Linked DNA regions of Robertmurraya sp. FSL R5-0851. The protein of the gene in region 2 interacts with the protein of the main gene of each other region in a pairwise test. Links are inferred from orthologs where the notes say so. Each region holds a gene or a part of one and is shown on either strand. Other genes may lie near its edges.

Region 1 (8,699 bases), 1.3 Mb from region 2 along the record:
ATGCTCTGGCGCCAATGTGTTAATCGTCGCAATCGCTTCTTCTAATGTGTCCGCCACATAAATCGCTCCATATTCAGCGATCGATTGTTCGGCAATGGCTTTACGAGGAAGTGTTTCGAGCTGACGAACAACCTCTTTAGAAACCTGTTCCGCTAACTCTTGCGATGTGGTAACAAGCACACAACATGCTCTTTCATCATGCTCAGCCTGAGAAAGTAGATCTGCAGCCACTTCGCTTGCTCGAGCTGTGTTATCTGCTAAAACAGCAATTTCACTAGGACCTGCAATCATATCAATGGCCACGTCACCGAAAACTTCACGCTTGGCTAGGGCCACATAGATGTTACCTGGTCCGACGATTTTATCAACAGGCTGAATCGCTTCTGTTCCATAAGCAAGAGCGGCAACTGCTTGTGCTCCCCCTACCTTAAAAATCTCCTTCACACCAGCTTCTTGAGCCGCAACAACGACGGCTGCCGGTAACTTTCCATTAGCACCTGGAGGAGACACCATGACGATGCGTTCAACCCCAGCCACTTTTGCTGGCATCACATTCATAAGAACAGACGATGGGTACGCCGCAGTTCCACCTGGCACATACACCCCAACAGAATCAAGTGGAGTGACCTTTTGACCAAGAATCGTTCCGTTCGCTTCAGTCGTGAGCCATGAATTGCGAACCTGCTTTTCGTGAAACGAGCGAATATTTTCAGCTGCTTCCTTAATAATCGCCACATACTCCGCACCTGTTTCCTCGTATGCTTCACGAATTTCTTCTTCAGAAACCTGCATCGATGTTAACGTGGCACGATCAAATTTTTCTGTATAGGAAAATAGAGCCGTATCTCCATTTTTTCGTACATCTTCAATAATTGCCTTTACCGTTTGGCGTTGCTCCTCGGTTCCTGCATCCACCGAACGCTTAATGCTAACTGCCTCACTCACCTTTAGAATTCTCATCCTATTTTAGCTCCTTACTCCGTGAATCACGTCTGTTAACTTATCAACGATCTCACTAATTCGCTCATCCTTTGTTCGGTAGCTGACCGGATTTACGATCAGACGAGAGGTAATATCGGCAATGCGCTCATATTCTACTAGTCCATTTTCAACTAGTGTTTTTCCTGTAGACACGATATCTACGATGCGATCAGATAATCCGATGATCGGTGCCAGTTCGATCGAACCATTCAGCTTGATGATCTCCACCTGTTCTCCTTGTTCACGGAAGTAGGCAGCAGCCACATTCGGATACTTGCTAGCCACCTTTGGAGCCACATCGTTCATTTTTGTATTTGGCAAACCTGCAACCGCCAAGTAGCAGGCACTAATTTTCAAATCTAATAGTTCATACACATCACGCTCTTCTTCAAGCATAACATCTTTCCCTGCAATTCCTAAATCAGCCACGCCGTGTTCTACATAAGTAGGGACGTCCATCGGCTTCGCTAAAATAAAGCGAAATTGCTCTTGTTCCACATCGATAATGAGCTTGCGAGAGTCTTCAAACTCTGGTGGAAGATTGAAGCCCGCTTGACGGAGAAGCTCGACTGCTTCGTCAAAAATTCGCCCCTTCGGCATTGCAATTGTTAGCATTTCCTTCACTGTTAAGACCCCCTGCCTGCTTTTCCGATTAAAAAGACGATATCTGTATATTGATTCGTACATGCATCAATATTTTTCACACCATTGATATCTTGTAACACGACTTTTTCTCCGATGGCGCGTCTTTCTTTTGCCACCGTGTACGCTTCTTGTCGTCGTTCATCACTGAATAAAATACATGTCATCGGTGTTTCTTCTGATACTCCACCAAGCGCTTCAATTAAGCGGTCTAAGTATAGTGCAAACCCGGTCGCTCCCGTTGCCTTCCCGAACTTTTCTAAAAGAAGATCATATCTGCCGCCATTTCCAATTGGTGTACCTACCGCGTGAGAATACACTTCAAACACGATTCCTGTGTAGTAGCTCATATGACTAATAAGTGTTAGGTCAAACTTCAGCTTATCTTCCTCACCAAAGGCTACGACAATCTCCCACAATTGCTGAAGCTGAGAAAGGGCTTCACGACCACTTTCGTTTTCAATAATATCATTCGCAAAGCTTAGAACCTCCTCGCCTCCGCGAAGCTTTAGGAAATCCAATAATCTTTGCTTATCAATGGAAGATAACGCAAGGTTTTTTACATGCTCACGGTATCCTACATAATTTTTTTCATATAAATATTTCGTTAATGCTTGGGCCCGCTCTTCCGTTCCTAGAATTTGCTGGAACAATGTCTGAACAAAGCCGATATGACCAACGGAAATTTGGAACTTAGGTAGTCCAACCTCACGTAATGACGAGATTAATAGAGCGATGACCTCTCCGTCTGCGCTAATCGTATGGTCGCCAATACACTCCACACCGATTTGCTCAAACTCTGCTGGTCTGCCCCCTTCTCTTTGCTGTGCTCTGTAAACATTCGCCGAGTAGGCCAAACGCAGTGGCAAGTCTTCCTTTAACAGCTTAGATGCTGCCACACGCGCGATTGGGGCAGTCATATCCGGTCTCAGCACAAGTGTATGACCTTGTGAATCTAATAATTTAAACAGCTGCTGGTCAAGAATAGCCGAAGCTGTTCCGACCGTTTCATAATATTCAAGTGCGGGCGTTTCAATAAACTGGAAGCCCCAACGTTTCATTTCAGATTTGATCGCATCTCTAGCAATGCTTTTCGTTTCGTATAATCCTGGAAGAGTATCCCTCATTCCAAGTGGTTTTTCGAACATAAACAAACGACTCAAGACAATCACCTCTATATCAAAATGTTCCGAATCCTTTAGTTCGCTAATATGTTAGCAAATTGAAGTTATATGTAGTTTACTCCTTTCTCAAGGAAGTCGTCAACTGAAAAATTGGTAACAAAGTCGATTGGCGTCCATTCTCTTCGCTGTTATTGCTAGCGCAATAAAGGCTCGATTATGTACACCAATCGACAATGATATAAAAAAAGCCTCACTAACTACTGTTAATGAAGCTTTTCTTTTCCGTAAATCGGATCCTCTTCCCATCTTGCTGTGAGCTCTTCTTTTGTGTAAATCACTCGCATGGGGTTGCCACCAACGAACGCTCCTGCTGGAACATCCTTATGGACGAGCGTTCCCGCTGATACAATGGCTCCGTCTCCAATCGTGATGCCAGGTAAAATCGTGGTATTTGCTCCGATCATTACTTCGCTCCCGATTTGCACTTCTCCTAACCGATACTCTTTGATTAAGTATTCGTGTGCAAGGATCGTGGTGTTATAACCGATGACCGTATTTTTGCCCACGCTGATTTTTTCTGGAAACATAATGTCAAGCATAACCATAAGAGCAAACGAGGTTTGGTCACCAATATTCATTTTTAGAAATGTTCGATACAACCAGTTTTTCATTCCTAAAAATGGTGTATATCGTGCGAGTTGGATTACAATGAAGTTTTTGACGACTTTTACAAAAGGGACGGTTTTGTATACATGCCAGAGAGAGTTCGCTCCTTCAACTGGGTAGCGAGTTGTCCTTCTCATTATCCTTCTGCCTCTAAAATCGCCAGTAAATCAGTCATGTTTTCAAGCATATAATCTGGATTATATTTGGCTAAATAGTCACGACCTTTAATCGACCAGGCCACTGCAGCCGTTCTTACTCCCGCATTTCTCCCTCCTAAAATATCATGATGGTTATCTCCAACCATGATCGCTTCCTCTGGAGTAGAATGCAGTTTTTCTAATGCCATACGTACCGGACCTGGGTCTGGCTTTGCTTTTTCCACATGATCAAGTGCCACGACAATTTCAAAATAAGGATCTAGCTCGGTTAGCTTCAACCCTTTCATCACAACGTCAGACATTTTCGACGTCACGATTCCAATCTTATAACCTTTGTCCTTCAAGGCAATAACCGTTTCTTTTACACCCTCGAACTCTTTTACAAGCGAATCGTGATTACTAATGTTAAAGGATCGATAAGTCTTTATCATTTCCTCGACATTATCCGGATTCATTCCACCAAATGTTTCTACGAGCGTTGGTCCCATAAACGGGATCACATCCTCACGCTTGTATTGGTCAGGATAATAGTGCTGTAAGGTGTGTAGAAAGGATTGAATAATCAGTTCGTTTGTATCAATTAATGTTCCGTCTAAATCAAATAAGATGGTTGTTGTTTTAGTGGTCATAGACTGTTTCCTTTCGTTTTGAGAACTCCACTCGCTTCCATACCTTCACCACGATGGCGGTCAATACGATCGCCAATACTAAACGGATGAGTAGTAAAGGAAGGACAGGTATTCCTAATGGTAAAAAGATGAGGGTATCTTCCACAACGGCGTGGCAGGCTGCGAGGAAAATGAATGCAATCGTTACGTCCTTTTTGCTCACTCCATCCTCTTTTACAGCCTGAATCATGACGCCCGCTCCATACGCAAGGCCAAAGATCAATCCTGCCGCAAGAGTGGTTGATGTATTTTCCTTCATTCCTAATGCTCTTGTCACTGGTGCCATCCATCGAGAAAACACCTGAAGCCATTTTAAGTCCTTTAAAATTTGAATCACAATCATTAACGGCATGACAATCATAGCTAACTGAACAATTCCAAGTGCGGCTGTTTGCAAAGCATCGAGAAGAACAGGAATGACTCCACTCACACTTTCTTCTTTCGCTGCCACCAGCCCGTATTGCGCACGTTCACTTCCACCTTGCCACACAAGGTTTATCACAATTCCTGAAAAAATGGCCAATCCAATTCTAACGGTAAGAGCAATCCAAAGCTTCACGCCTACCTTTATGGCGACGCTCGATTCCACGAGCATATTATGTGAAAAAGAAAGCATAACTGCGATAATAAACACTTCTTTTACCGATAAATCAATCGTAAGCATGGCGCCGATGGCCGCGTACAGGTTGAGAAAGTTTCCTAGTACGAGAGGAATTGCTGCGTCACCAGAAAGTCCAAAAATCCCCATCAAAGGAGTAATTAACTGTATCACCCATGGCAGAACAGGGGTGTGCTGCAGCAAAGCAACGATAAGGGCAACCGGAAATATTATTTTCCCCAATGCCCAAACGGTCTTCAAACCGACGAAAAACCCTGCTTTCGTAGATTGTAGCATCTTCTCTCCGTGCTCCCTTATTTGTATTAGGATGAGGGCAGTTTCCCCTGAAGCCAGCCTTTGTTGCGTAGCAACACCAGGTGGCGAAAGGCGAAACTGTCCCTCTCACTTATTTCATATTGGGTAAAGTTTCTCCTTAAGGAGAAATGGCACCCTTTTCTCTCTTTGTTTTACACACTCTGGTCCAAATACCGGACCTTCGCGTATCCTTTTACTCTTCGATAAACGAATAATGCAACGGCTATAACAATTAAGGCAATCGAAATCGTTTGGGCAATACGTAAAGATTCTGTTAACATCAAGCTGTCCGTACGCATTCCTTCCACGAAGAAACGACCGATGGAATACCAAATCACATAGGAAAGGAAAATCTCACCTTGTCGTAAATTCACTCTTCTTAGTGACATTAATAAAATAAAACCTAAAAGATTCCAGATTGATTCATATAAGAAGGTTGGATGATAATAGGTGCCATCAATATACATTTGGTTAATGATAAACTCTGGTAAGAATAAGCCATCTAAAAAGCTTCTCGTTACCTCGCCCCCATGTGCCTCTTGGTTGATAAAATTCCCCCAACGACCAATGGCTTGCCCAATGATAATACTTGGGGCAGCAATATCCGCAAGCTTCCAAAACGAAATATTTCTCTTCCTTGAAAACACAATCGCAGTAATAACCGAACCGATGAGTGCGCCATGAATCGCAATACCACCGTTCCAAATCTTGATAATATCACCTGGATTTTGCGAGTAATAATCCCATTCAAATGCCACATAATAAATACGAGCTGAAATGATGGCAATAGGGATCGCCCAAAGCATCAAATCTGGGAAAATATCTTTATGTAGCCCCCTTCTTTCACCTTCTCGCATCGCTAAAAACAATGCAAGTGCAATTCCCACCCCAATGATCACACCGTACCAATGGATCTGGATTGGACCGAGTGACAACGCAACTGGGTCAATCGGTTGAATAGTTGATTCCATTACAGCTCATCCTCCTTAGGATTAATGTTCTTCGTCATGCTCGCCTTCTTCAATCACATCAGCCAGACGATTCGTAAACTGCTCCGCTGCGTTCACTCCCATTCGCTTTAGACGGAAGTTCATCGCTGCTACTTCAATAATAACGGCTAAGTTCCGACCAGGTCGAACAGGAACCGTTAATTTTGTTAAATCTGTGTCAATGATTCGCATTTTTTCTTCGTCCAACCCTAGGCGGTCGTACTGCTTATTTTGATCCCATAATTCTAAGTTAATAACTAATGTAATACGTTTATGACTACGAACCGCTCCTGCTCCAAACAGTGTCATCACGTTAATGATTCCTAATCCGCGAATTTCAAGTAAATGCTCAATCAATTCTGGAGAGTTACCAATAAGCGTATCTTCATCTTCCTGACGAATTTCTACGCAATCATCTGCAACCAATCGATGTCCACGTTTGACGAGTTCAAGAGCCGTTTCACTTTTCCCGACGCCACTTTTCCCCGTGATTAGAACTCCTACTCCATAAATATCAATGAGAACCCCATGAACAGCCGTTGTAGGTGCAAGCTTACTTTCTAAAAAATTCGTCAATCGTCCAGAAAAACGTGTCGTCTTCTGTCTAGAACGCATAAGCGGCACAGCCTCACGTTCACAGGCTTCGATCAGTTCTTCAGGTACCTCAAGCTCCCTAGTTACAATGATTCCGGGAGTTACATCCGTACAAAGCTTTTCCATACGAATGGCACGCTCCGTTGGCGACAATTTTTCCGCAAAGGTTAGCTCTGTTTTCCCAAGAAGTTGGATCCGCTCAGCTGGATAATAATCGAAAAACCCTGCTATCTCAATACCCGGTCTAGAGATATCGCTCATCGTGATCGGGCGATTTATTCCTTCTTCTCCACTAATTAACTCAAGGTCAAATTTTTCAATAATATCTTTCGTGCGAACTTTCGCCATGGTCGTGTTCCTCCTCTGTATGTAAAGAGACAATTCCTATCTATTTTACCATCTTTTTATAAAGAACCAAATTTGATCCGCGTATTTTGTCAAAAAAATGACCCTCCTCAAATTGAGAAGGGCTAGAAATTAAGGGGTAAACTCTTTTACTTGTTCACTCACAAAGAAATCCCTTCCATTGAATATCGAGATCCCCCTTAGAGGATACTGCTTTCCATTTACCGTAATGATATTTTTATTCGCAGGGATTTCAATGGAGATGTCTCTTTTAGTAGCTACAAATACAGGATTATATTTTTTCGAGTGATCAATTTTTGTGATGTAGCCTTGCTTCTCAAATGCATCCTTTGCATTTATGAACAACGATTGACTCAACTTTTCTAAGTTAAACCCCATGAACTCTGCCATTTTTTCAGGTAACTCCGTATTCTCTAGGAAGCCTGTCGGATGAGACGGACCGTACGCGTACAGAAATACATCTTCTCCCGTATGACCATATGTTGTAAAACCAAGTTGGGCTTTTTCTGCTAACATAGCAGATAGATCGGCTCCAACATGATTGGAGTTGATCAGCATTCTTACTTCATTGTTTGATAAATGATCCAGCCCATACTGCTTTGCCACTTGTTTGATATTGGATCGATCAGGCTTAAGGTCCTGTAGTGCACCCTCGATCGTCCGCTGGGCTTTTTTCAATGGCTGAATAATGCTTTCAACAGGAGTATGCGCATACGATCTAGATGTTTGCCGGTTCCCTATCGAGATTCCACTATTTCCATGATCAGTCACGGCAATCACCAGCGTGTTTCCATCTCTTTCAGCAAACCTAACTGCTTCCTTTACCGCCTCGTCGAAGGCTAATACATCGCTAATCATACCTACAATATCATTATTGTGTGCAGCCCAGTCAATCTTGCTTCCTTCCACAAACAGGAAAAATCCATCTTCGTCTTTTAAAAGAGTTTGAATCGCTTTGTTTGTCATCTCAGCAAGAGTTGGCTCGGAAGGCTTTGTTGCTGGACGGTCTATATCGTATGCAAGCGACTGCTCGGCAAAGCTTCCCCAGATTTTTGGCCCGTTCGCCTTTTGCAATTCACTTCTCGTGTTGACCCATTGATAGCCTTTTTCTTTAATGATCTTTTGTAGATCTTCCTGGTCTTTACGATTTGTTAAATGAACGGCTCCCCCACCAAGTACAACATCAATTTCTTGATACACCTGTTGCTCAGCAATATCTTCTTTTTGCTTCCGGCTCGGAACATGTGTGGAAAATCCGGCAGGTGTGGCGTGTTGAATTTCAGAGGTAGCAATTATACCAGTCGCTTTCCCTACTTGCTTCGCTCCTTCTAGAACATTGGCTACCGGCATGAGTGCATGCTTTGGATTTTGTTCCTGCTTACCTGGTGTTGTAATTTTCGATGGAAGAAGCCCAATATAATGCTCATCCGTTTTGTTTCCAGTTGCCAGAGCAGTGGCCGCAGCCGCTGAGTCTGTGATCGCAGATTCTGCCGAATACGTTCGCACGCCCCCCGTCAAGATTTGATCTAGCGCAAGATCTCTTCCTTTATACCAACGGGCTAATGCGATCGCTCCCGAACTTGTTCCGTCCATCACCA
Region 2 (8,509 bases):
CATTACCATAATTACATTTTACAGGAAATAGAGAAGATGTATGAACAACTTCCCTATTCACTTACCTCTTTTGATAAGAATTCAGAAATTGCGTCCTTATTTCTCTGCATATCCATATTTAATACTTCTCCTGCATGCTTAGTATATTTATTTGTGTAGCTATTTTCAACTGGTACTTGTAAGGTTTCAACATTTGAAACAGGATTTAGAATAAAAGTGGCTCCAAGTGTCAAGTAATCCTTAAGAGCAATGTCGGTGTCCACATGGTTAGCAACCTCTGTTAAAATATCTGGCAATTTTACAATTCCCTCAAATGATCCAAGTGTTTCAACCGCTTCATCCTTTAACGAGATAATGACCTCCTGCTGCCTCGCAACTCTTCCAAAATCACTCCTTGCATCATGCCTGAATCTTACATAATCCAAAAGCTGTTGGCCTTTAAGTACATGTATTCCCGGTTCACCTGAAATACGTAAATCCTTCATCATGGGTTTTGATACATCTACTTTTATCCCTTTTGGAGCAAGTATATCAACCACATTAATAAACCCTTGAAAATCAATCAGTGCTACATGATCTATTTTTACGTTGAAATTTTTTTCAACCGTTTCCTTTAATAACTTGTCCCCACCATAAAAATATGCGTGATTCAACTTACTTTTATTATATCCTGGTATTGTTACATAACTATCTCGCATTAAGGAAATCAGCTTTACCTGTTTGTTTAATGGCTCGTATTTTGTGAGCATAATGGTGTCTGATCTTGAGGATGCTCCCCCTCTACTATCAACTCCTAGTAATAAGACATTAATGTCCTTTTTATATGATTGAAATGGACGGAAACGTTCCACTGGGATCTCTTCACTTGTTTTTTCAACAGTTTTATTATAAATTTTGGGTTGATTATTCTCACCGTTCTCTTTCGAGGAGTAATAACCACAGCCTGCTAATAAAATAACCAGGAACACGGCCATCATATGTTTCATTGTTTTCACCTCGTCTGGAACTAAATTCTCTTATCAACTTAGAGATTAGTGTTTGTCGTTTTGTCCATTTTTACATAAAAAAAGCTCTCCCGAATAATGGGAAAGCTCTAACTAATTACTTTACTTCTTGTTGAAGAAGTTCTACTGCTTTTTGAAGCTGTGGGTCATTTTCTTTAATAAGATCTCTTAATTTCTCCATTAATAAAATGGTTGACTCCCCTTTTAGAATACCCGTTTGTTCAATATTTTGCTGTTTCTGGAATTCAATAACAGCTTTTTGAGTGGCTTCATCAAAGTATCCATCTTCTCGACCTGAGTCAATACCAAGAGCCTTTAACATTTGCTGGGCAGCCTTTACCTGAGTGGAAGCAACCGAAAGTTTTAACTCCTGCTCTGGATCTACATAAGCTATATTTGCGTATTCTGGCATTGCTACTTCAAAATCAGGAACAATTCCTTTTTCATGAATCCAATTTCCTTCTGGGGTTAACCATTTTTCTGTCGTATACTTCATATTCGAACCATCAGAAAAATCTTGAGCTCTTTGTACCGTCCCTTTACCAAAGGATTTCTCTCCAACCAATGGGACATCTGCTGATTCACTCACCGCTCCTGCCAGTATTTCCGAAGCGGAAGCACTTCCTTTATCAATAATCACAACTAATGGGATATCTGGGTTTTCCTTTTGCTCTGATTTAACCTCTTCAATATTCCCATCCCGGTCCTCAACCTTAAACAGCACTTTTCCTTCTGGGACAAACAAGCTCGAAATAGCAACCGCTTGGTTTAAAAGCCCCCCTGGATTTTGCCTTAAATCTAGAATTAGACCTTTCATTCCTTTAGATTGCAGATCATTTAAGATCGTAATTAACTCCGTTGAGGTATTCTCGGAAAAAGTCGTAATTTGAACTTTCGCAATCGTATCAGTTACCATCTCACCATAGACTGTTTCAATCGGAATTGTATCTCTTACAATTGAAAAGTTTAGAGGTTCTGACACACCAGGGCGTTGTACGACTAGCTTAACAGTTGTCCCTTTTTCTCCACGAATGAGTAATACTGCCTCTGTGGATCCCATTCCTTGAATGTTTTTTCCATCTACAGATACTACTTTATCGTTCGGCTTTAAACCAGCCTTTTCAGCAGGTGATCCCTTTAAAGGAGACACGATGATAATATAGCCATCCTTCTCCTGAATTTCAGCCCCTATCCCTTCAAATGAAGAAGATATACTCTCATGGAAGCTTGAAGCTTCTTCTTCATTCATATAGTCAGAATAAGGATCATCTAGTGATTGGAGCATTCCATCAATTGCCCCATTTACTAATTTTTTTTCATCGACTTCTTTAAAGTAATTATCTTGGATTGTATCAAAAGCATTGTATAGCTTCTCAAATTCTTTTCTCTCCGTGCCAGCGGTTACTACCTTTTCATCCCCAAATGCAAGAGCAAATGTAGTAATACCAGCTGCTAAAAATACCACTAAAAACAACAACATAACGAAATGAAATTTCTTTATTTGTATATAGGCTGATTTACCAGAACCTGATTGTTGTTCTTCAGGTCGTTGTTCATTTTCCAAATGCTTCACCACTTTCATTCCATAGGCTTGTTCTTACTGTTTAGAATAACATCTTTGCATTTGTTTTAACAAAGATTTTACTATATTAAAGTTGTTTATTATATTTTTTCAACGATATCAAAGTACTCTTCAAGCGTAATATTTTTTTCGAAGATGGTTTGTGCAGCGTCGACACCTACATACCGAAAATGCCAAGGCTCGTATTGATATCCTGTAATGGTTTCTTTTCCCTTTGGATATCGCAGAATAAACCCGTACTTATGTGCATTTGCTGCCAACCATTTCCCTTCATTTGTCTCACCGAAACTCTCAGTTAAACTTAAATTTGCACTTTTTGCTGATATATCCATAGCAAGTCCACTTTGGTGCTCACTATTTCCGGGTACGGCAACCACTTGCATTGCCTTTTCTTCTCCACTCTTCTTTACTTCTGCATCAAATATTATTCGTTGTCTTTCGTATGACCGATATCCAGATACAGCATATAGTTCGATTCCACTTGTTTTGGCTTCGGCAAACATATTCTCTAGTGCAACTGCCGCCTCTTGCCTCATTAAGCTTTTTTCTATTGTTTGATCTCCGAAGGAAAATGAAACATTCGGCTTCACAAGATCAGTAGGATTATAACTCTCTGGCAAAGCAAACATTTTATTTACAAGAGCAAGTACATTCAGTGGGTTTTGAATCACTTGTTTTCCATCAACTTCTTTCACATCGTTAAAAAAAATGGCCTCTAGAGTTGGTCCTTCAGGTAGACTATCCTGATCTTGAGTAGAATCTCCTGCAGCACCTTCAGTTGAATCATTTTGACCGTTATTTTCCTGGTCAACGATAGGTTCGTTATCCTTCTGTTCGTCCGTCTGTGTTGTTTCTTCCTTCTGATTGTTATTTAAGTATGGGATTTTACTAAAATCGCACCCGGACAATAAGAGGGTAATCCCTGCAATCGATAATAAATATTTACGCATTATTTCCACCTATCTTCATTTTCTAATACAATATTTCTATTTTATCATCAATAAAAAAATGCAGCATCCTTTTTGAATAAAAGAGAATAGAAAAAGCAGCTTCTAATTTTAGAAGCTGCTTCATTATTTATTGAATGGCTGCATCCAATGCAACAACAATCATGTCATTAAAAGTGGTTTGTCTTTCTTCCGCTGTCGTTTCTTCCCCAGTAAGAATATGATCGCTTACCGTTAGAACAGATAAAGCATTACGATCAAATTTGGAAGCTAATGTATATAGAGCAGCTGTTTCCATTTCAATCGCTAAAATTTGGTATTTCGCCCATTTTTCAAGTTCGCTATTATCGTTATAGAACATGTCCGCAGTAAAAACGTTTCCAACCTTTAAGTTCAAACCTTTCTCAACACCTACATCGTATGCACGCTTTAATAAATCAAAGTTCGCAGTAGGAGCATAGTCTACGCCACCAAAAGTTAGTCGATTCATTTGGGAATCTGTTGAAGCACTCATTGCTAAGATTACGTCTCTTACTTTAACATCCTTTTGAATTGCCCCACATGTACCCACTCGAATGAGGTTTTGAACATTATAACTATTCATTAATTCGTTTATGTAAATAGAGATTGATGGAACACCCATACCTGTTCCTTGTACAGATACTCGTTTCCCTTTATATGTTCCTGTAAATCCTAACATTCCTCTAACTTCATTATAACAAGTAGCACCTTCTAAAAAGGTTTCTGCGATATATTTTGCTCGTAAAGGATCTCCTGGAAGAAGAACTGTTTCCGCTATTTCGTTATCTTTTGCGCCGATATGTACACTCATCTGGTTTTCACTCCCGTTTTAGTTTACAGATATAATATTCACCAAATAAAACTATACCATATTTACTCTAAAAATAAAAAACTGCGGAGGATGTCTCCACAGCCTTGTTAAAGTACATGAATTCGACTTATTTTTTTCCAACCTCCTGGCTGAAGTTGGTAGTAACTAGTACCCTGTCTCCCCTCGTCAATATAAATAATATCACCTGTTCCCATATATCGACCTTGATAATCATTTGGAATGCTGTCTTTTACATTAAATATACGAAATACTTCTTCTAAAACTTGCAGATGTGAACCGCCCGTTACATTCATACGATATACTTGTTTATACCCTTTAGTCTGCCTGAATTTGGGTGTTTGAAAGATCATTACTTCATACGTTTTTTTTAATAGCCTGCTCCGTTCCTTTAACAACCTCAAGCCCCCCTTTTTTTATCCACACCCTTTTTGATTAGACTTTGGCACTGTCGAATCCTTCATCAAAAAAACACTTTTTTTGTCGAGATACCTCTTTGACAAAAAAAGTGTGGTAATAAAGTTAAGAATATTGTCTAATAAGGGACTCCAGCTTTGATTTTAAAGTTGGAAGGTCTCTACTATGGATACTAACACTAATATTTGTTTCATCCATTTCAAGAGCTTCTGCTAAAAATCCACCTAATCCTCTTGCTTTCCGGTCAATTTGCAAAGCAAGATCCATTTGCTCATCTGATTGCGGAAAAAATATCACTTCAAGCTCATCTAGTTTGCCTCTAAAGGATCCCGAAACTGCAGCGAATTCAAATTCCTGTGCAAAGGGTAATCGTCTTCTTTTGCGGTATGGAAGCTCTTCACAATCTGCCTCTCTCAATCGAAAACCTAGTTCAGCAACTGTATCTAATACACCTTTCATTAACTGATTAGGGACTACCTTAATATAATCTTTGTCTGTAGGGTCAACAGCATTTTTAATGTCTAATCCCGTTTCTACCCATACTTTTGTTCGTCCAATGCTGATCGGAGTATCAAACGGCACCCTAATAACAAATGGAATTTCTTTTGTCTCGTTTGCACCAATTGTAACTGCTTGAATTAAGCGGAATCTTTCAATATCGCCTTTGACAATATGCTTTTTATCATCTGACTCTTTTAAATAGTTGGTATGTAGATTCAGATAAATATCGTCTATTAGCTGTTCAATCTTTCCACCCTTTATCTGTACAATTCCTCTTATTTCCTCACCTGGAACGAAGACATCTTTTTCAAGCTTCGTATCTACCGTTGCCGATCCAATCCCGATACTTGCAAATACTTTATTAAAAAGTGACATGTTTATTCCTCCCTTTATTCACTGCAAATAAAAAACAAGCTTTGAGTTCATTTATCGTTTCAAAAGGCTTTTCAACTTGAAGTAATCTTTTGATTAATTGATTGGTCTCTGTTGATAATGATAACTCTTCGTCCCATGGTCGTTCCTTTTCACTACCAGTTGTTTCATAATTCGAATATAGTAAAAACAGGAGAAAGTGGCCTAGCTGAAAGTAATCAGCCTGAGGAGATATCTCGCTTTTTAAATCCCTCTTTTTATTGTCAGTATGTGATAACCATTTCGCCAATCCAAAATCAATTACTTTTAAGTCCTCTCCCTCAAGCATTAGATTTGGAATTCTTAAATCTCTATGGACAATCCCTCTTTGATGAAGGTACTCTATTCGTTCTAGAAGCTTTAATCCATATAACAAAGACTCTTCTTCAGTAAACCTCTGTCCTTCGGTAAAGATAAGCTGCTCAAATGTTTTCCCGTGTATAAACTCCATTGTAAAAAAAGGAATCCTTCCCCACATTCCTTCATCAAAAACGGTAGGAAAGGAAGAATGCTGTAAGCTTTTAAGGATCTCAATTTCATACTGATGTATTCGTATTCCCTTTTTAGTGATTCTTTTATGAAATCGAACTAGCTTTAAAACAACCTTTTTTTCTAAGTGGGAATCATAAACAAGATAACTATGGCCATAGCTGCCCATACCTAAAAACTTTTCTATTATATATCGCTCATTGATTTTCTCTCCCACAGCTAATTCCTTATCCATTAGTGAAGAGAAGGCCAAGACAATAGGCTTAAAAATCATCATGTTTTACAACCTTTTTTCATATATGATACTAACTGCTAAAAAAGCTTTTCGAGCTAAAAAAGCTACTTTTATGTTTTCTTTTGTAGTGTGCATGACCGTAATGGCTATGTTTATGCATATTCCGACGCTTGTAATAATCACTTGAACTATACTTTCGGTGATGAGAACTTCCCAATATTGACTTCAGGATTTTTTTTAACATCATTCAGTCCTCCTAATGGTTGATATAAATATATACGTTATTTCAGATGGAAGGTTTCATAGAAAGGTGGCAAAAAATGAATTTTTCTTCTATTCCTTTTTTGGGTCTTCTTCAAGAAAAGATTTCCCAATGGACGCTTCCAAAGAGATATATAGTTTAAAGGAAAAATCTATGTTTAGCGAACAATTAAACATGTTTTCCCCTTCTCCAATTCTTTATGCAAATCAAAAAGAAAAAAACATAGTCGCTCAAATTACAAATAAAACTCATGCATATAACAGAAATAACATCACGAGAACCCAAGCCTATTATGAGTTCTTCATCAGAAATCAAGAGGTTCATTGGTCCTTCCTGGCGCATATCGTGTCCCGTAATGGGGGATATTACATGACCGACTTAAAGAGCTCTTATTTAAAAGACTTTTTGTCTGAACCTCAAATAAATCGCTACTTTTTATTCCTTGAACGATAAAATGCATTCATTTTTCAAGATGCCTTTCCACAATTGCTTCTTTATGAATATAGCAAGAGCATAGGAAAACCGCTCTTCCATCTGCTATCTGCGTTTCATGTATCATCATTTATGCAACCTTTTTGGAACGAATTTTATGTAAAAAAGAATTCAAAGGGAATAACTGTAGCCATGATTATTAATGAGCAATATATGTTAGAAGAACGAGTAATCAAAGGAATATACCATTCAACCTCTCTACTTCAAGAGCTCCCCTATAAATTACCAGAAAATCTTGGATTTACTACGATCTTTATTCCATACAAACTTTCAAAGAAATACCGGTATCGTCTGAGTGGAAAGACGGTTAATGAATTTGAACATGTGAAAAAGCGGGTTGAACTAGGGAAGGAGCTTTATCAAATTTTATTCGAAGAACGATATATATCAGAAACAATTAAATTTTCTCACAATCAACCGCATACGGGTTCTAGAAGCGACTACTGGGATTTTCTTTTTACGAAACTGGAGAACGCCAATGAAAAACTGCTTAGTCCAGCCCTTGAAAGTGTTTGGGAAGATGTGACGCATCAATATACAAATAAAGTTGACTGGTTTCAACAAAAAGACATGGATGTTTTATCGTTTTTCAATGAACTTCCAGAGGTGACTAACTATGATTTAACAGCAGTAGCTTTCAGTCATTATCTTTTGTATACTGCCCTCGACCATATTACTGAATCATAATGAAAGGACGAAGCTAATTGAACGCTTCGTCCTTTCTATTGGGGTTATACAATGATTTTCATAAGCTATTCATCTTCGATTTCTTCATCTATAATGCATTTTTCGATTAAGTATTCGAAAGTAATATCAGCGAGTTCTTCCACTTCGCCTTCTGAGGGTACATAGCCCCTTTTCATCAGCTCTTGAAAGAAAAACTCTGCTATTTCATCTGTGTCGATGAATACCTCAATCTCCTTCATTGACTCGCCCCCCTTTTGTTCAAAATGTATGATGCATAAAGCCTTTTCATGCTAATTCCCTTAAAAATACAGCACCTTTGTTCAAATTTTTTCTTTTCATATGTTTGGAATGTTTTTAGTTGGACAAGCATAAAGATGAAATACAAACAAAGATTTTAGGAGGAGTTCGTATGACAACCTTTTCAAAGCTGTTTCAATCATTTAGCGAGGATATAAATAGTGAAGAAAGCTCACTAATGAATTCATTTGAGAAGATGACATCTTTCTTTTTTCAAGGAGCGATTTGGACAGGAATTCCGCTTTTTATTTATTTCATATTCTCTTATTTAAATTAATTACACATTGCTTTTTCCATCGTTCGTTTTTAACTGCTGAAGTTTTTTTAATACTAGC
Region 3 (3,512 bases), 2.6 Mb from region 2 along the record:
CTCCTTCACGCATAAACTCAACTGGTTCATTCCCACGATAAGGACCTACTTTTTCTCGAGCCGATTGAAAATCGAAACTCTTTCCACTGTCAGCCACGATCACTTCGAGTCGATCGCCATATGATCCAAAACCTACTGCAACCTCTCCAAGTTTTCCAGTTTTGTAGGCATGCTGAACAGCATTTGTTATGGCTTCACTTGTAGCAATTTTCAAATCTTCAATTTCATCGAATGAAAAGCCCATCCGACTGGCAATGGCAGATAATGTTAATCGAATCACACCTACGTATTCTGGCTTAGCAGGGATTTTCATTTCAATGTAGTCACAAACTTCTTTCATTTTGGTTCACCCTCAATCTGGCTAATATTCATAATATCAGCTAGTCCGGTGATCTCAAAAAGCCTCTTTAACCGATCAGAAAGTCCAACTAACTGAAATTCCCCATTGCTTGAGCGCACATTTTTAAACGTCCCCACAAATACCCCTAAGCCTGTGCTATCCATATATTCTACTCCAGAAAGATTAATAATCATGTTCACTCCGTTTCTCTCAGACAGAGGAAACAGGGTTTCTCTTAGCTTCGGTGCCGTATAAACATCAATTTCACCTGTTACACTGACAGCAACACGACCATCACATTCCGTGATATCTAACTTTATGTTCATTATACCCACCTCTTTACAAGTCAACTGCTCTTATTCGTTACCCTGAAAAATTAGTACTTAAACCTTTCTTTTCAAGATTATTAAAGTAAAATCATCTCGCAATTGAAAGTGTTGGAGCTTTTCTAGCTCTTTATATATGTTGGTTACAATCTCCTGTACAGGCAAATGGATATATTTATTTATATACGAGATTAAGGTTTCTTTTTCGACAAACCCTTCTTCTGAGCGACATTCTGTCACACCATCTGACATCAAGATAATCATGTCTCCAACATTTATGGCTTGTTCATACTGCAGATATTTCGTCCGCTTCTCTACTCCTAACAGCAAACCCTTTGCCTCAATTTCAGTGAATTCTCCCGATTGCGCACGGTAAAGAAAGCCCGGCTCATGTCCAGCGGAAGAATAGGCAAATGTATGCTCGATTGGATGATACACACCATAGAACATAGTAATAAACATACTAGGATCCACATTTTGTTCAACGACCCGATTTAGATTTTCTAATACTTTACTCGGTTCTTGTTGATTATCCGGTTGACTGTCCATCGCATATTTGATCATGGACATACACAATGCTGCCGGGATTCCTTTCCCAATGACATCTGCAATAGCTATACTTATATTATTTGTTTCATCTTGAACAAAGTGATAATAATCTCCATTCATATGCTTGGCAGGAACACTAATAGCACCTATATCCAGCCAAGGCACAGAAGGGACATGGGTTCCTAATAAGGTTTGTTGTACATTTGCAGCAATCTCCATTTCCGTTCTTAGTTCCTGCTGCTTATGGCGCAAGCTTTGAAGCTCTCTATAAGCAAGACCGTAGCCTAACATCACTTCTAGTAACATATCAAAGGAGAGCGATACTTCTTCTGGTAACTCTGGATACATTTCATTCATAAGAGTTTTATGTAAACTGATGATTTCCTCAGGGGAGATTCGATGCTCAATAGACTTTCTACTGAACTTTTGGCCCTGATACAACACTTGTTCAGAAGGGTCGTTTATGTATTTTTCAAGTATGTGCCGGTATTTTGCCTCCATCAATTCTCGGAAATCCATAAAATGCTCCCCCTAACGCACCCACTTAGTTGCCGTTATCTCTGTACCATTACCTGGTGTTGAGTTAATCCCAAACCCATCCATCAAGCGTTTGACTCCTGGCAATCCAGCCCCTAAACCACCTGATGTTGAATATCCATCCTCCATTGCTTGCCTTATATCCTTTATACCAGGTCCATTGTCTATGGCTACTACCTTCAATCCCGCTTTGCCGTTTTCATATAGTTTTTCAATGCAGATTTGGCCCTGACCAGCGTATAAATAAATATTTCTAGCTAATTCACTAATAGCAGTGGTGATTCTAGCCTGATCTACCGTTCCAAATCCAAGCTCTTTTGCCACATTTCTACCTAGCTGCCTAGCTGCAACAATATCCCATTCATTAATGATTTTTACGCAGGATTGGATCCCCATTTGGTTATTCCCCCAATTCCTGATGTAATTTCTCCAAACCTTTTTCTAGATCCAAAGCTGTTAGGACATCATCTAAACCAATTCCTAATTCAATAAGAGTAATCGCCACCGCTGGCTGAATACCTGTAATGACAACTTTAGCACCCATAAGTTTAGACATATTAATTACATCACCAAGCACCTTCGCGATGAAGGAATCAATAAAATCAATGGAAGTGATATCAATTACAACACCATTAGCGCTCGTTTCGTGTATTTTATGAAGCAAATCTTCCTGAAATTGAAGGGCCGTTTGATCGTCCAATTCCCATTGAATTGATACTAGTAAGCAATTGTGTAATTTTAGAATGGGTATCCTCAATTTTCTCCCCCCGTGCTGATAATCTTTTTATTCATAATTTCAAGAGCAGACTCAATGCCCTTTTTCAGTGTATTTTTTGTTGTAATTTGATTTAAATTAATCCCAAGATTGACGATTGTCTGTGCTATTTCTGGACGAATCCCTACTAACATACACTTGGCCCCAACTAGTCTAACTGCATCGGCAGCTTGAATAATATGATGAGCGACCATTGTATCTACAACCGGAACACCCGTAATATCTATAAGAACAACTTCTGAACGATTTCTTACCACTCCATTTAACAAGCTTTCCATAATCTGTTTTGCCCTCTCCGTATCTATCGTCCCAACAAGAGGCATGACAGAAATGCCATCAAACACGGGAATTAAAGGAGCGGACAATTCTTGAAGAGCAATTTTTTGAAGTGAAACTGTTCGCTCCCAAGTCGAGGAATATACATTAACAATCTCATTTGTCATTGGACTTATCCAGTTATCAAAGTCATAAATGATTTCCATACGATTTTCTTCATTTACATGACCTGATGCATTCATTCCTTCAAAAGCAATTCTTGCAAATTCCCGTAATCCGTCAGTAACAAAGGTTAAAGGCCACGCAAGTCTAACTACTTTTTCAGCAAACTCTACAAGCTTTTCACTATACTTTTCATCAGAATCTTTTAGATTAGAAACAATTAGATCAATGAACTCTCGGCTTGTCCCTACGAATACTTGGTCAGAAACCACCTTCAGAACCCGCTCATCTGATTTTTCCTTCATGCTCTCAATCCACTTTGTTAATATCTCTTCCCGATTCGTTTGAATATACTGTTCAATAGCTTTGTTCATTATATCCTCCCAATTTTAACATGTTAGGTTTCTTCAAAACGGATTGTCTTTAAACTGTAACGTAAGCTTAAAACCAAATTTTGAACCTATCCATAATGATAACAATTTTATGCGAAAGCTTAAACTAATTATGACAATATTGCGACTTTGTTATATACCCTTTTTTCGAGTAG
Region 4 (8,705 bases), 1.4 Mb from region 2 along the record:
TCATTAAATGTACATCAAGCGGAAGTTTCGTGATTGGACGAATCGCTTCTACAATCAGAGGACCAATCGTAATATTGGGAACAAAATGACCATCCATGACATCAACATGGATATAATCTGCTCCCCCTCGTTCTACATCTTTAATTTCTTCTCCCAGTTTTGAAAAATCAGCTGATAGTATGGAGGGCGCAACTTTCACCATAATTAATACCTCGGCTTTCTCTCTTTAATTTCTTGTACAAAAAGCTCATAATGCTCATATCGATACTCAGGAAGCTCTCCGTTACTCACCGCTTCCTTTACCGCACATTTTGGTTCCTTTAAGTGAAGACAGCCCCGAAACTTACAGTCTTCACTTAACTTTTCAATATCAGGGAAGCAATAGTTTAAGTCCTCCACCTCAATATCCGTGAATTCCAGTGAACTGAAACCAGGAGTATCTGCAACTAACCCTTCCCCAATTTTTATTAATTCAACATGTCTTGTTGTATGTTTTCCTCGACCGAGATGTGAGGATATATCGTTTGTCTTAAGTTCTAAATCTGGTCTGATTGCATTTAATAGCGAAGATTTTCCAACCCCAGACTGACCGGCGAATACGGATATAACTCCTTTTAAATGAGGAAGCAGCTGCTCTAACCCACCCTCGGTTTCTGATGAGGTTAAAATCACTTCATAGCCCGCGTTCGTATATTGATTACGGTATGTTTCCATCATTGCTTTTTCATCGGAACTAGTTAAATCCATCTTTGTAATACAAATAATTGGCTTGATACGGTTAAATTCAACTAAAACTAAAAAGCGGTCGAGCAACGCGGTGCTAAAATCAGGCTCAACAGCCGAAAATACTAATATCGCTTGATCGACATTAGATATCGGGGGTCTTACCAGTTCATTTTTTCGATCCTTTACTTCTAAAATATAGCCCTCAGTTTCATTTTCTGCTTGGAAAACGACTTCATCGCCTACAAGAGGGGTCACTTTATTTAAGCGAAATACCCCTCTTCCTCTGCACTGAATCACTTGATTATCATCTGTGAGAACATAATAGAACCCACTAAGTGCTTTTATAATTTTGCCTTCTGGCATACATACACTCCTTTAACAGAATGTGAACGATTAGTTCCTAAACCTATTTTAATTTGTCGGGTATGGTACCGGTTGTTCATCGATAACATCACCATCCCTTTGCACTCTGTATGCGCCCTGTTGATTAGGAGCAATAATTAACTGTATAGTCCGAGTCTCAGTTTGTGTAATTTCAAAGGTTTGTACCGGTTCTGATATATTGTGATCCATATCCTCTATATAAATTTGGACAACTTGCGGAGTCCCTTCCACTAAAGGTTCATAAGGAATGGTAATTTCCTTTTGTACGGTTTTCGGAATCGCTTCTTTTCCTTTAGAAAGGACTACGGTTACTGTAGACCCTTTTCGTAAATCTGTACCTGCAGAAGGATTTTGGGAGACAACTAATCCTTCAGCCACCGTATCGCTATATTCGCCGTCACTTGCGATCTGAATATTTAATCCAGAGGAATGTGCGTACTCTTGAATTCCTTTTTCATTATAATCTGAAAGATCCTTGAGCTTTATTAGCTGCGGCCCCTTACTAACGGTAAATTCCAGTTCCGTTTCTGCAGGAATAATTTCTTCCCCGCTAGATGGATTCTGAGAGATGATTTGTCCCACAGGGGCTGAATCATCGTAAACTTCTGTTTTTGTAATGTCTTTAAAGCCCCTTGCTTCTAATAAATCAATTACATCATCATATTGACGTCCGGTATAATCTAGCAATGTCCATTTCTCTTTACCAATACTTAAATAAAGGTCCACTTCCTGCCCTTCTTTTACCGTTTTCCCTTCCTTAGGGTTTGTTTTTATGATGAGGCCTTCCTCTACCTCTTCATCTGTAACTTCAATTGTTTCACCAATTTTTAACCCTTGCTCCTGAAGGACTTCCATAGCTTCATCTAACTCTTTACCAGATACATCAGGAACAAGCACATCTTTTGGTCCTAATAATTTTGGTAAAACCGTTACAGTTAATACGGCAAGGATAACCAATATGAGAAAGATAGATACGAGTACAATAGGCCATTTTCTCTTCTTTTTCTTCTTTTTATCTCCGTCTTTGTCAGTAGTGTGTTGAAGAACAGGATGCTCTTTACTATGTACAAGTGTCTCATCAAATGTTTGGTATTGATCCGCGGTAATGACTGGAATTGCCTTGGTAGCATCATCATCGATCGGAAGAGCAAACTTCGGCTCATCGATTCGATCAGGATCAAGTGCGGTTACTAAATCCATCTCCATATCTTCTACACTATCATATCGATGAAAAGGATCCTTTGCCGTCGCCTTCAATACAATATTTTCCACACTTTGTGGAATTTTTGGATTCCATCTTCTTAATGAAGGTGTTTCCGATTGTAAATGTTTCAAAGCAATTGAAACGGCTGATTCACCTGAAAATGGAAGCCTTCCTGTTAACAACTCAAACATGACAATTCCAAGAGAATAGATATCCGATTTACGGTTTGCCATTCCACCTCTTGCTTGTTCTGGAGATAAATAATGGACGGAGCCAAGCACTGAATTGGTTTGCGTTATACTGGTTGCACTCATTGCCATAGCAATGCCAAAATCCGTAATTTTCACATTTCCTTCGCGATCAATTAATATATTATGTGGTTTAATATCTCTGTGAACAATATGATTTTGATGAGCATGAGAAATAGCGGAGGTTAACTGCTTCATAATATTAATGGCATCAGCTACGTGTAACGATAGCTGCTGTTGTATGTATTGTTTGAGAGTTTGGCCCTCCACATACTCCATAACAATATAATAGATAGAATCTTCTTCACCAACATCGTATATACTAACAATGTTCGGATGGGCCAAGCTAGTTGCTGATTGTGCTTCTCGGTGAAAACGTCGAATAAATTCCTCGTCATTTGAAAAATCAAGTCTTAGTACCTTAACAGCCACGTCTCGATCTAAGATCATATCATGAGCAAGATAAACATTGGCCATTCCGCCGCCACCTATCATCTCAAGCACTTTGTAGCGGCCGCTTAAACGCTTCCCAATTAGCATGTATCCCCACCCCAATCATCGCCAACGTCAAATTGTAAAATGACTAAGGTAATATTGTCCTCACCACCATGCTCGTTTGCAAGGTTGATGAGAGTGGTTGCCTTTTCCTCTAATTTTTCTTCATTTTTTAATATACTATCCATTTCATCGGTTGATACTTTATTAGATAAACCATCTGAGCATAAAAGGAGAACATCTCCTTCTTCAAACATGATGGTGCGAATATCCATTTTTATATCTGGCTCCGTTCCAAGTGCACGTAAAATGACATTTTTACGTGGATGATGTTCGGCATCCTCCCTTGAAATTTGCCCCGTTCGAACAAGCTCATTCACAAGTGTATGATCTTCTGTTAACTGCTGAAAACCTGTATCATTTAAAATATAACAACGACTATCTCCAATATTCAGCACAGTCGAAAATAATGGAGTAACAATGGCAGCAACAACTGTTGTTCCCATCCCTTCACACTCGGCGTGTTGCTGTGAATGCTGGAATACTACTTGATTGATAAGTGGAATACTGTTTCTTAACCAATCCTCTGCATGAGAGGCCGTTTCGATTCCACTTGAATCCTTCCACATCTCTTCTAAATGCTTGATCGCCATGGAACTGGCGACATCGCCTGCTCGATGTCCACCCATTCCATCTGCAACCACACATAGATGCTGCCCATCCCGGTTGATAAAGATTCCCCCACTGTCCTCATTATGCTGGCGAATCCGACCTCGGTCTGTTTTAAATACCGCTTTCACCTATTGTCACCTCGTCTCTTCTTTTCGTTCCTTTGCACGAAGCTGTCCACATGCTGCATCAATATCATGACCATGCTCTCTTCGAATCGTTACGTTTACTCCGTGATTTTTTAACGTTTTTTCAAATGCAAAAATTTGATCTTTAGGTGTACGAACGTAATCTCTTTCTGGCACATAGTTTACCGGAATTAAGTTCACATGACATTTGACACCCTTAATAAGCTTCGCTAGTTCTTCCGCATGTTCTACCTGATCATTTACTCCACCAAATAACCCGTATTCAAAGCTTACTCGTCTTCCTGTCTTCTCAATATAATATCGTACCGCATCCATTAAATCAGGGAGCTTATACGCACGGTTAATAGGCATTAAACGACTGCGAATCTCTGTATTTGGTGCATGAAGTGAAATGGCAAAGTTAATTTGCATATTTTCATCGGCAAACTGATAAATCTTCGGGATAATTCCACTTGTTGATACCGTAATATGTCTAGCTCCAATATTCAGTCCCTTATCATGATTGATAATCTTCAAAAATGAAAGCATATCATCGTAGTTATCAAAAGGTTCGCCTATTCCCATAATAACGACAGAGCTTACTCTTTCATCTGTTTCATCTAAGGCTTGCTGTACCTTTACTACTTGAGCGACGATTTCCCCTGCCTCTAGATTTCTTTTCAGTCCACCTAAAGTTGATGCACAGAACGTACATCCAATTCGACAGCCAACCTGTGTAGTTACACACACCGAATTCCCATATTCATGTCTCATCAAAACTGTTTCAATGGAGTAACCATCATGTAATTCAAATAAAAACTTAATCGTCCCGTCTGATGATTGTTGTTGAATAAGTGTATTTAATGTAGTTAGTGAATAATGCTTTTCTAACGTTTCACGTAAAGTTTTTGAAAGATTAGACATGTCTTCAAAACTTGTCACTCTCTTTTTGTATAACCAATCAAAGATTTGCTCGGCACGAAATGCCTTTTCATTATGTTCAACTAACCATGCTTTTAAATCGTGTAATTCTATAGAGTAAATGGATGGCTTTTGCACGGATGTTTGTTCTTTTTCAATAGTTGTCTGTTCCATTTCTTTACACCTTCTTCCTTAAACTTGCAATATAAAATCCATCTGAACCAAAATCTTGAGGGAAAATCTGTAGCTGAAAGTCCGACATAAGCGGCTGAATCGCCTTAGGCATTCTCTCAATAACCGACGGGTCACCTTCAAAGTCCGTATGCTTCTGTAAAAACGCTGTTACTACCTCTTCATTTTCAGAGCGGTCGATTGTACATGTACTGTACACCAACGTTCCACCTGGCTTTAACAGTGGAGTAACAGAATCTAATAGCTGCAACTGAATGCTCTGAAGACGATCTAAATCTTCTTCTTTTTTTGTGTATTTCATATCTGGCTTTCTTCTCATTACACCAAGACCAGAGCACGGGGCATCAAGCAAAATCCGATCGAACGTGCTACCTTCAAACGCCTCTTGTACCCTACGGCTATCCATAGCTTTCGTTTCGATATTTTTCAGTCCAAGTCGGGCAGCATTTTCATTAATCAACTTCACTTTATGCTCGTGAAGATCTAATGAAATAACTTGTCCTGTTTCTTCTAGCTTTTCAGCGATATGAGTCGACTTTCCACCAGGAGCTGCGCACGCATCTAAAATCGTTTCATTTTGTTCGATACCTAATGCATATGCTACAAGCATAGAGCTTTCATCCTGGATCGTAATCAAGCCTTCTTTAAAACTTTCCGAATGGGCAAGATTTCCTTTTAAGCATTTAATTGCTTCAGGAACAACCACACTTTCCTCAACTTGATAGCCTTCTTCTGAAAGCCTTTTGATGCAAGCTTCTCTGTCGATTTTATTTGTATTGATTCGTGCGGTTTGCATGGGTGCAGTTAAATTGATCTCACACATCTCTTTTGCTTTATTATACCCAAATTGCTCGGTCCATCTTCTAACAAGCCAAGTAGGATGACTCGTTTCTATGGACAAACGCTCGACTTCATCCTTAATGTCATTCATATCTCTTATGCCTTCACGTTGTATAGAGCGAAGAACTCCATTAACCATCCCAGATATCCCTTTATGACCTCTCTTTTTAGCAATTTCCACGGCCTCATGAATGGCTGCACGGTCAGGAATTTTATCTAAATAAAGCATTTGATATAACGTCATTCGCAGTAGCTGCTTCACCCAGTTTTCAAGCTTTTTAGGGTTTTTAATAAAAGGCTCTAAGTAATAATCAAGAGTCATTTTTCTTTGTAATGTTCCGTAGGTTAATTCCGTTAACAATCCAATGTCCTTCGTGGCAATTTGATTCTTTTTAATCACATTGTTTAAAAGTAGATTGCTATATGATTGATTTTTTTCGATTTGCTCTAGAATGGTTACAACACTTTCTCGAACATTTGATTTTTCTGTCATTCGTTAACTCCTATACGATCTCCAACCTTTAAAAACGAACCTGCCCCTCGTAAAAATTGATCAGCTGTCATTTTCTTTTTACCAGAAGGCTGGAGCTCAGTCACTTTAATCGCTGTATCATTTCCAGTAGCAACGACAAATCCATCTTCCTCAATTGCAATTATTTCTCCTGGAACTGCCTTTTTCACTGCCTTAACTTTCGTCGCCCACCAAAGTTTCATCACTGAGTCAGAAAGATGAGTGTAAGCGACTGGCCATGGGTTCATACCCCTAATATGGTTGTAAATATCTTCGCCTGGTTTAGACCAAACAATTTTCTCTTCCTCGCGCTTTATATTATAAGCAAATGTTGCTTCTTTTTCATTTTGGGGAATTGGATCTAATTCTCCCTTAATCAGTCTTGGCAATGTGTCTAACAATAACTTAGAACCTGCCTCACTTAGCTTATCATGCAAAGAACCAACCGTATCTATTTCTGCAATTTCAACTTCTACTTGCGTCAAAATATCCCCTGCATCCAGCTTTTCAGCCATATACATGATCGTAATTCCCGTTTTCTCTTTTCCTTGTATGATGGAGTAGTGAATGGGAGCCCCACCACGTAATTCTGGTAACAGAGAAGCATGAACATTTATGCATCCGAGTGGTGGCACTTCTAAGAGTTCCTTCGGTAAAATTTGACCGAACGCCGCCGTTACGACTAAGTCAGGCTTTAAGCTCAATACTTGATCCAAGTCCTCTCTTACACGAATCTTTTCAGGTTGAAGAACAGGAATACCATGTTTTTCCGCTTCCACTTTCACAGGAGGTGGAGTGAGTACTCTTTTTCTTCCAACTGGGCGATCCGGTTGTGTCACAACACCGATCACTTCATATCCAGCTTCTATCACACTTCTTAATATGGGAACAGAAAAATCAGGAGTACCCATAAACACTATTTTTGTCATTCGCTTTCGACTCCCTCTAACTCTTCTTCAGTCAAATATCTTGTCACTTTTGATGTAAATAGGATGCCATGAAGATGATCGATTTCATGAAGAATCGCACGTGCTAAAAAGTCTTCTGCTTCGATCACAAATGCTTTTCCTTTTCGGTTTCGGGCTTTCACTTTTACAAAATATGGTCTGGTTACTTCTCCGTAAACCCCTGGAAAACTAAGACAACCTTCCGGGCCTGTTTGTTCGCCGGACACTTCTAATATTTCAGGGTTAATTAGTTCAATCGTGCCTGATTCATCGTCTATATCAACGATGGCAATCTGTCTTGCTATGCCAATTTGAGGGGCTGCAAGACCTACCCCATCGAATTCAATCATCGTATCGTACATATCGTTTAGTAGCTTTTCTAGTTTTTTATCAAATACCGTTACTCTCTCACATTCTTGTTCAAGTACCTCTGCAGGATGAGTAACTAGCTTCTTTACCGTCAAAATACTTCCTCCGATTTTTTCATATTTATCACTATTCTCTACGAAAACAACCCGCTTCATAACCAGCTACATGAGAATATAAGGATTCACGTCTGTAGAAATGGTTAACCCGGTTGTTGCAGATTCATGCTGATATTGATCAAGTACCGTTTTAATGGCACGACCTAACTGTGGCTCACGTTTGTATTTTATCAAACATTGGTACCTATATCTATTTTTGATTCGAGGAATTGGTGAAGCGACAGGTCCTAGAACAATCGCTTCTGGAGAAAGACTATTCCGAATGTATCCGGTAATCTTCTCTGTCACCGACACTACCTTCATCAAATTCTCATGGCTTACTGTGATCAGGGATATATAGTAGAAAGGTGGATAATGATGAAGCTTTCTTATTTGCATTTCCCTTTCATAATACAGATCATAGTCCTGTTGAGAGGCAAACTGAATGCTGTAATGCTCTGGTGTATAGGTTTGTACAATGACTTCCCCTGATAGCTCATGTCTTCCAGCTCTTCCACTTACCTGTGTTAGCAGCTGAAAGGTTTTCTCAGATGAACGGAAATCAGGGATATGCAGCATCGTATCAGCTGAAAGAACTCCTACGAGCGTAATCTTAGGAAAATCTAATCCTTTTGCAATCATTTGCGTTCCTAACAGAATATCTGCTTTTCCTTCACCAAAATCAGTTAACAGCTTTTCATGCGCCCCTTTTTTTGAAGTTGTATCCACATCCATCCGGATCACTCTTGCCTCTGGCAACACTTTGCCTAGTTCTTCTTCAATCTTCTGAGTACCTGTTCCAAAATAACGAATATACTCTGATTGGCATTCCGGGCATTGTGTTGGAACATGCGACTCATAACCACAATAATGACACTTCATTCGCTCGCTGAATTTATGATAGGTTAATGAAATATCACAATCTGGACAGTTCACAACATATCCGCAGTCTCTACACATCACAAAGGAGGAATGT

Evidence for each region.
Region 1: the proteins of MKX65_RS14875 (region 2) and hprK interact in binary tests that used the Bacillus subtilis proteins (3 or more experiments, as listed by UniProt). The link is inferred for Robertmurraya sp. FSL R5-0851 from one-to-one orthologs.
Region 3: the proteins of MKX65_RS14875 (region 2) and MKX65_RS01335 interact in binary tests that used the Bacillus subtilis proteins (3 or more experiments, as listed by UniProt). The link is inferred for Robertmurraya sp. FSL R5-0851 from one-to-one orthologs.
Region 4: the proteins of MKX65_RS14875 (region 2) and pknB interact in binary tests that used the Bacillus subtilis proteins (3 or more experiments, as listed by UniProt). The link is inferred for Robertmurraya sp. FSL R5-0851 from one-to-one orthologs.

The regions. Positions count from the first base shown.
Region 1 is NZ_JBBOOE010000001.1:4,144,377-4,153,075, forward strand. Bases 5,115-8,107 are described here. They hold hprK (HPr(Ser) kinase/phosphatase), read right to left. Parts: upstream 7,084-8,107; coding sequence 6,145-7,083; downstream 5,115-6,144. Other genes in these bases: MKX65_RS21325 (nucleoside recognition domain-containing protein), read right to left, coding at 5,115-5,134; lgt (prolipoprotein diacylglyceryl transferase), read right to left, coding at 5,305-6,123; MKX65_RS21340 (alkaline phosphatase), read right to left, coding at 7,213-8,107. Outside these bases: hisD (histidinol dehydrogenase), read right to left, coding at 1-960; hisG (ATP phosphoribosyltransferase), read right to left, coding at 967-1,605; MKX65_RS21310 (ATP phosphoribosyltransferase regulatory subunit), read right to left, coding at 1,608-2,786; MKX65_RS21315 (DapH/DapD/GlmU-related protein), read right to left, coding at 3,011-3,550; pyrophosphatase PpaX, read right to left, coding at 3,550-4,200; more of MKX65_RS21325, read right to left, coding at 4,190-5,114; more of MKX65_RS21340, read right to left, coding at 8,108-8,699. UniProt on the Bacillus subtilis protein: Catalyzes the ATP- as well as the pyrophosphate-dependent phosphorylation of 'Ser-45' in HPr, a phosphocarrier protein of the phosphoenolpyruvate-dependent sugar phosphotransferase system (PTS).
Region 2 is NZ_JBBOOE010000001.1:2,888,264-2,896,772, forward strand. What follows is about bases 4,571-7,373. They hold MKX65_RS14875 (serine/threonine protein kinase), read right to left. Parts: upstream 6,479-7,373; coding sequence 5,663-6,478; downstream 4,571-5,662. Other genes in these bases: MKX65_RS14865 (YodL domain-containing protein), read right to left, coding at 4,571-4,781; MKX65_RS14870 (sporulation protein), read right to left, coding at 4,906-5,676. In the rest of the region: MKX65_RS14845 (LCP family protein), read right to left, coding at 54-986; MKX65_RS14850 (lmo1851 family serine protease), read right to left, coding at 1,102-2,586; MKX65_RS14855 (M15 family metallopeptidase), read right to left, coding at 2,667-3,536; deoD (purine-nucleoside phosphorylase), read right to left, coding at 3,664-4,365; more of MKX65_RS14865, read right to left, coding at 4,473-4,570; MKX65_RS14885 (YozD family protein), read right to left, coding at 7,943-8,116; MKX65_RS14890 (hypothetical protein), read left to right, coding at 8,287-8,451; MKX65_RS14895 (hypothetical protein), read right to left, coding at 8,452-8,509.
Region 3 is NZ_JBBOOE010000001.1:245,794-249,305, reverse strand. What follows is about bases 448-3,415. They hold MKX65_RS01335 (anti-sigma regulatory factor), read right to left. Parts: upstream 2,149-3,415; coding sequence 1,747-2,148; downstream 448-1,746. Other genes in these bases: MKX65_RS01325 (RsbT co-antagonist protein RsbRA), read right to left, coding at 2,506-3,339; MKX65_RS01330 (STAS domain-containing protein), read right to left, coding at 2,153-2,509; MKX65_RS01340 (SpoIIE family protein phosphatase), read right to left, coding at 724-1,734; MKX65_RS01345 (anti-sigma factor antagonist), read right to left, coding at 448-666. Also shown: anti-sigma B factor RsbW, read right to left, coding at 1-340; more of MKX65_RS01345, read right to left, coding at 337-447. UniProt on the Bacillus subtilis protein: Provides the crucial link between the upstream module (communication of environmental stress) and the downstream module (integration of the environmental signals with signals of energy stress) that compose the signal transduction pathway controlling the sigma-B factor.
Region 4 is NZ_JBBOOE010000001.1:1,533,585-1,542,289, reverse strand. The notes cover bases 621-3,619. They hold pknB (Stk1 family PASTA domain-containing Ser/Thr kinase), read right to left. Parts: upstream 3,103-3,619; coding sequence 1,138-3,102; downstream 621-1,137. Other genes in these bases: MKX65_RS07995 (Stp1/IreP family PP2C-type Ser/Thr phosphatase), read right to left, coding at 3,096-3,619; rsgA (ribosome small subunit-dependent GTPase A), read right to left, coding at 621-1,089. Outside these bases: rpe (ribulose-phosphate 3-epimerase), read right to left, coding at 1-202; more of rsgA, read right to left, coding at 205-620; more of MKX65_RS07995, read right to left, coding at 3,620-3,857; 23S rRNA (adenine(2503)-C(2))-methyltransferase RlmN, read right to left, coding at 3,864-4,949; 16S rRNA (cytosine(967)-C(5))-methyltransferase RsmB, read right to left, coding at 4,954-6,300; fmt (methionyl-tRNA formyltransferase), read right to left, coding at 6,297-7,247; def (peptide deformylase), read right to left, coding at 7,244-7,729; priA (primosomal protein N'), read right to left, coding at 7,796-8,705. UniProt on the Bacillus subtilis protein: Protein kinase that is responsible for triggering spore germination in response to muropeptides, signaling bacteria to exit dormancy.